One region of the Candidatus Enterococcus clewellii genome, then DNA from elsewhere that is predicted to be linked to it. Evidence: predicted binding sites of a transcription regulator. Region 1 holds the regulator's gene; each other region holds the start of a gene.
What was found. The regulator NrdR, encoded in region 1, represses ribonucleotide reductase genes. The targets are predictions, from matches to a motif close to ACACNATATATNGTGT.
Positions count from the first base shown of each region.

Region 2: a site for NrdR is predicted at 1,262-1,277, ahead of A5888_RS09180 (deoxynucleoside kinase). Genes of this name have one in related genera too.
Region 3: a site for NrdR is predicted at 1,153-1,168, ahead of nrdD (anaerobic ribonucleoside-triphosphate reductase). Genes of this name have one in related genera too.

Region 1 covers NZ_CP147247.1:989,548-991,758, forward strand. Annotated here, with positions in the region: gene A5888_RS04640 (replication initiation and membrane attachment family protein) at 1-1,092, opposite strand, end outside; gene nrdR (transcriptional regulator NrdR) at 1,105-1,590, opposite strand; gene coaE (dephospho-CoA kinase) at 1,741-2,211, opposite strand, start outside.
Region 2 covers NZ_CP147247.1:1,942,720-1,944,930, forward strand. Annotated here, with positions in the region: gene A5888_RS09180 (deoxynucleoside kinase) at 585-1,232, opposite strand; gene A5888_RS09185 (hypothetical protein) at 1,694-2,211, opposite strand, start outside.
Region 3 covers NZ_CP147247.1:3,976,945-3,979,155, forward strand. Annotated here, with positions in the region: gene nrdD (anaerobic ribonucleoside-triphosphate reductase) at 1-1,089, opposite strand, end outside; gene A5888_RS18605 (ABC transporter ATP-binding protein) at 1,551-2,211, shown strand, end outside.

The sequences.
Region 1 (2,211 bases):
GATATTGATCACACTATTTGGTAAGCCGGAACGCTTAACCAGATTTTCAACGATCCTCTCTTCTTGTCCTGTCCCAAATCCGCCAGTTTCTTTCTGAACAGCTGCTAAATACCGCAACGGAGGAATACTTTCACTATCAATGATTGAACGAATATCAGCATCTGAAAACCCATCTTTTTTCAATGAATTAAAACGATAAGAACGTTGCTCCTCCTCTGTCAAAGCAACCTGTTCATTTCTTCGTACTTGGCTGTGCTTTTGTTGTCGATTCTCACGATACGAACGATCAACAACCTGTCGCAAAGCTCTTCGATTGATTTCATTGGTATGGTAATCAAAAGAGGATTTTACAAATTCCAACATTTCCAACTCATCTGTTCCGTACATGCGGTTATAAAGGTAGATTTCTTCTTTCAAACCATTAGCGTCTTTAGGCAGCTTAAGACCAAAATGTTCGAGCTGCAATAGAAAGAAGTCCCAGTCAAACAACGTAGGATCAACGACCGAAAGCGTTCGTTTGGTCACAGGATCATCAAAGGCGCTTTTGATAGCTTGCAAGCGAGAACCTTCTGTAATTAGCTGTTCCTCTCTGAACGAATAAACCTCTTTAAACCCAGAGGAAATATTTTCATAGCCGTTCAACGGGAAATATTCTGGTCGGAAGCGATCAAACAATTGATCGAATTTCTTTTCTCCAACCCGATTAAAAAGCGTCAATGACAGAATTTCATCTTTAAAAAAACTTTCCGTGTTTTCCGGTTGATTCAAACGATATATATAAGTCAAACCTAACTCAGGTTCTTCTTTAACAAAGGTATCCAGTAATCCGATACCTTCTAATTTGGCCCGTGCTTCTTCTAGCTGTCGACTCCCCATATCCAATAATAGAATCAGGTCCTTATGAAACAACGCTTCACTTAAGCCTGAGGAATGAACTTCTGACAGTAGAGTTAAAAACAGACTATACGCACTAGCGCCTACAATTGGCTGGTATAAAAAAGTTAAAATTTCTTTTTCCTGATCAGAAAAAGGACGATTGACTAATACCTTAAACACCTGTTTTGGTTGGATCTCTTTCCTGTTGTTTTTCACGGAAAGACCTCCCTATTCTTGCTCCGCATCTTTTTTCTCAGAATTCGCCTTATCAACGATTTCCTGCAATTCCTTCAAGAATACACTCATATCCTTGAACTGACGATATACGCTGGCAAAACGAATGTAAGAAATCTCATCTAAAGTAACCAGATCCTCCATCACATACTCACCGATTAATGTTGTGGACACTTCATTTTCGCCCAATTCTCGTACACGATTCTCCACATTATCAACGATTTTTACCATTTGTTCCATAGTAACAGGTCTCTTCTCCGCTGAACGAATCAACCCTCTCAAAATTTTCTCTCTATTGAATTCTTCACGATCACCATTTTTCTTAATGACTAACAGGGGAGCTGCTTCGATCCGTTCGAATGTCGTGAAACGATTATGACAACTCTCGCACTCTCTTCTTCTTCTAATGGCTCTTCCATCATCAGCCTGACGACTGTCGATTACTCTGGAATTGTTATGATGACATCTTGGACAACGCACAGTGATCACCTCGTTTTTATTTATTTTAGTAGTAGTTATATTATAACATGAAACATTTGATATACCAGTGATTCAAAGGGATTTCTTCCTACCTGAGCTTTCAAGACAAGAGAAGCGATTCTCCTAGCAAAAAATCACCTTTCTTCTCTATTATTTTTTCTTTTTTAACCAATCATGAACTTGATTTTCCAACTGTACCATTGTTCCTTGATTATCAAATACAACATCGGCTTTTGCTTTTTTTAGCTCAATTGATTCCTGACTTTTTACTCGCTGGATTGCTTCCGCTTCAGTCAATGCATCTCTTTTCATCAGCCGTTTAACTTGTAAAGACTCTGGGATATAGACGACTGCCACCTGATCTACATGGCATTCATACCCTTGCTCATATAAAAGTGGAATATCTGCGATTACCAGGTCACTTTCTTTTGTCGCTAACTGGATGTCACCAATTATAGCTTCTTCTAAAAATGGCGCTAATAATTGATTTAATTTTTCTCGCTGTTTCTCATCAGAAAAGATCAATTTTCCTAATGCTTTTCGGTTCAACGAACCATCTGAGTTCAGCATCTCCTCACCAAACACATTGACAATGGCTTGTAGTCCAGGTGTTCCTGGCTC
Region 2 (2,211 bases), 950 kb from region 1:
TTTTCTAAAATAAATTTTAGCCGACCTGGATAAAAACTTTTTGAAATTTTATACTTGTTTCTTCTTTATCATTGTCAGTTAAGTTCTTCTTTTCGGTTTCAGTGAAATTCCTTGAATATTTTTATGGAGAAATATCTGATAATAATGCTATCTCCAGCAGATCGTCCATCTTTCAAAGTAACATCAATGTAAAAGTCACCGATCGTCAAACAATAGTGTATGACATCTCGCTTACACTCAGAAGTGTACATTTTTCTTCTAATTAACGTATCAAAATACTAGGAATCAACAATTTTAATAGACTTTCTAACAAATAATTTGTCCCGAATGCTAAAGCAATGGGCCAAGGTCTTACACCTACCATCACCGTTCTGATATGCCTCTACTACTTGTCTTTTCATAGTTAATCACTAAAAAGCCCCCTAAGTTAGACCAACAAATCTAACTTAAGGGGCACACAATATGATACAGAAGGCAACTTTTACTATATTGCCGAATCACTAAATCAATTCGTTTCTTCCTCTTATCAAGTCAGCCGTGTCATACGATCCAGGTGTCCCGAAATCTCCAAAAACTTGCTTGACTTATAAATCAGAAATTTCCTCCAATTTTTCTTCAATTATTGCTAGCACAGCTTCTCTGGCGCTCACATCATCCACAAAATCTAAAGCATCACCATCGATTTGGATTTTCGGACTTTCAGAATAGTCTTCAAACCATTGCGTATATCTCTTATTCAGTTCTTCATAATAACTATAGAGTGATTCATCATACTCGATTTGCTCAAAAGGACGCCCCCGTTTTTTGATTCTGTTCAGCATTGTCTCAAAAGAAACATGAATATGAACAAGTAAATCCGGTCGTTTCTTTTTTGTCGCATAAGGTAATTCTTCCATCATATTTTTTAAAAGCTCATCGTAAACTTTTACTTCTGGAGCCGATGCACGACCGAGATCAGCATTCAAATGAAAAAGTAACGAATCCTCATAAATAGATCGATCCAATACATTATTATCCTCAGCCAATGCCATTTTTATATTTTCAAATCGCTTGTTTAGAAAATACACCTGTAGTAAGAAGGCGTATTTCTTAGGCTCTGCGTAAAATAACGGCAATATATCATTATTGTCTACCGATTCATAAAAAGCATCCGTTCCTAAACGGTCTGCAATCAGCTTCGTCAATGTTGATTTTCCCGCTCCAATGGTTCCTGCTAATACAATCACACTCATCAATCTCCCACTTTACTAATTATCAAAAAACACAATATATAGTGTTTTTAATAGTTTTTTTTAACAACTAATACAATATACAGTTGCCTGTTAATTTTGTCAAACATTACTCATTTTGTTTTTTCCCAGCAATCTAGAAAGATGTTACATTATTTTATTGTCCTTCAAAAAACCTCTTACTTTGTATATGAGATACAAAAGCAATTGCTCACCATAACATTTTTTGACCATTTTCCTAATAAAAAACCTCAGGTATTCATTTACCTGAAGTTTGAAAAAATGACCCTCATCCAACAAAAATAAATAATTGCTTTTAAAATACCAACAATAACCACTTAATTGTCTTTACTACAAGGTTCTATTTTCATAAAAAAAATCGCTCAAGCTAATGAGCGATTTTTGTCTCTGTCTAAAGGTTGCTATACTTGAATAAGCCATCGACCATGAGTACAAACTGTTGGTCAAACCACTTTTTCAGCAAAAGCAGCAGAATTTATTACATATTCTTGATTATCCACAGCGACTCTATAATAAGGATTCCCTTTCGTCGAAGGATAATATCCAATAACATGAATAGTTTTACCATTCAATTCTAAATTCTTGGTTGTTGTATGGTTTGGTACACGTTCAAAATAATGATTGACAATCACGTCATCATTCACAAGGTACACGTTATAATTCTTTTCGCCCATCAACAAATATTGATCAACAAGCTGTTTAGATTGAATATAATTCCCTTTAAAGTCAAGCTCAGCACCATATGGGACGGATGAAGTGATCACTCCATTGTTATAAAGAACAGATGCCTCTTCCTCAGAAAATAACCATGAAGCTACTTTTCTAGGTTTTTCCCATGTCAAACCAGCCATTGCCAATGCTGCAGCATCTATTTTACTGCTTCTAACACCCTCGATATTTTCCAAGGGACTTCCAATTACTCCCACGGCCCACGAACACATAAATTCTGTCCCTAATACAT
Region 3 (2,211 bases), 1.6 Mb from region 1:
CAGGTTCACGCCTCTTCTCAGTGTGAAAATCAGTTTTGGAAAAATAGCTGTACGTTTTTCGCTACCTAGACCGTTGATTCTGATTTGTAAAATCGCTTTTTGGATTTCACGTTCAAACCAGCTTGTTCCAAGACCAAAACCAAGAGAAGTGAATGGTGTTTGTCCATTTGAAGTAAACAATGTATTGATTTCATATTCCAGACTTTGCATCGCATCATAGATATCTTTTCTAGTTTTTGCTTTTGCGTATTCTTCCTGACGTTCTTCACCATCGATCCATTCTCTCGCATCCTCTAGGTGTTTGAAATAGTTCAATTCGGCAAATGGAGCCAATAGCTCATCGACACGGTCAGCAGAACAACCGCCGTATTGACTGGAAGCCACATTAGCGATAATCTGTGAGATTTGTGCCGTGGCTGTTTGAATTGATTTTGGAGACTCCACTTCGGCATTGCCGATTTTAAACCCATTGTTTAACATCCCTTTAAAGTCGATCAAACAACAGTTAGTCATTGGTGTATACGGATGATAATCCAAATCATGGTAATGGATATCCCCCTTTTGATGGGCGTTTGCTACATGAGCCGGCAGCATTTTCAGGCCGATTGATTTACCAACGATCCCCGCAGTCAAGTCTCTTTGCGTGTTAAAAACATCACTGTCTTTGTTGGCATTTTCGTTGACCACTGTTTGATCTTTGTTTAATAGCTTACCGATAGTAAAGTTGATATCGGTTGCTTTGCTTCGCTCGAAGTCACGACGAGTACGGTAATTGATGTATTCTTCTGCAAGTGCGTATTCGTTTCTTTCCAATAGGATGTGTTCAACCACGTTTTGAATTTCATAAATCTTTACATTAGAAGTAAAACGTTCTGAAATTTCCTGATCGACACGTTCAACAATTTCTTGGATACGTTCATGTGCCAAAGGTTCCAGTCTTCCATGAATTTTTTGTTCAGCTTTGATCAAAGCATCATAGATTTTTTGGTCATCAAAATCAACCAATCGCCCATCTCTTTTGATAATCTTGATATCGTATAGAGATGAAGCAGTACTACTTAATGAATCTTTTTGTCCTATTTCCATCATAAATTTCCCAACTCCTCGATGACTTATTCCTCATCTATCATAAAACAATTCCTTTTTTCTTTCAACCTATATATAGTGTTATTTTTTAAAAAAAACAGCGAAAAACATCTATATATTGTGTGTAGTCTTCCTGAAAATACTATGAAAACAAGTCTTATAAAGGTTTGAAAGAATTCGTCATGTTGAAAAAAAACTGTTGAAATACATTCAATGACAAAATTAATTTTTTGAGAATTCCGAGCAAGAAAATGGATTGATGACATTCTGCTATTTTTAGTTGAACTACTTAGGAAAATAAATAAATTCATGCGATATTGTTTGTATTTCGACAATAATTATGTGAATAAATGTTCAAAAATAGATGTTCTTACAAAAGTGATAGATGCAAACATACGAAAAAATGTTCAGTAGCAAAAAATATTGGTAAAATAAAAGCAATACATGCGATAGGCGGAGAAGTAATGAAAAAAATTATTGATGTTCAACATATTAGTAAATCTTATGGGTATCTACTAAACAAGGCCACTGTTTTGGATAACCTCTCTTTCTCTGTAGAGAAAGGAGAATTTGTTGGAATCATGGGTCCTAGCGGTGCAGGGAAATCCACCCTTTTAAATGTTATTTCGACAATAGAACTCCCTTCGGCTGGTAGTGTAAAAATAAATGGAAAAAGCATTCTGGAGATGAGAAGCAATCAGCTGAGTGATTTTCGGAGGAAGGAAATTGGGTTCATTTTTCAGGACTTCAATCTTGTGGAATCTCTGAATATAAAGGACAACATTTTATTTCCTCTGGCTGTTGACCATATATCGGTGAAGGAAATGGAGACGAGGTTGAGTAGAGTAGCGGGTATCTTGAATATTGAAGGGATCTTAGACTCTTATCCCACAGCCATTTCAATTGGTCAAAAGCAGCGAGCTGCGGCTGCACGTGCATTGATTACAGCGCCTAAAATTATCTTTGCAGATGAACCGACGGGCTCGTTGGATTCTAAATCTGCCGCAGAGCTGTTGCAGTATATGACGGATATCAACCAACAAGATGATGCAACAATCATCATGGTCACACATGATCCTTATACTGCCAGCTACTGCAATCGGATTATCTTTATCAAAGATGGTG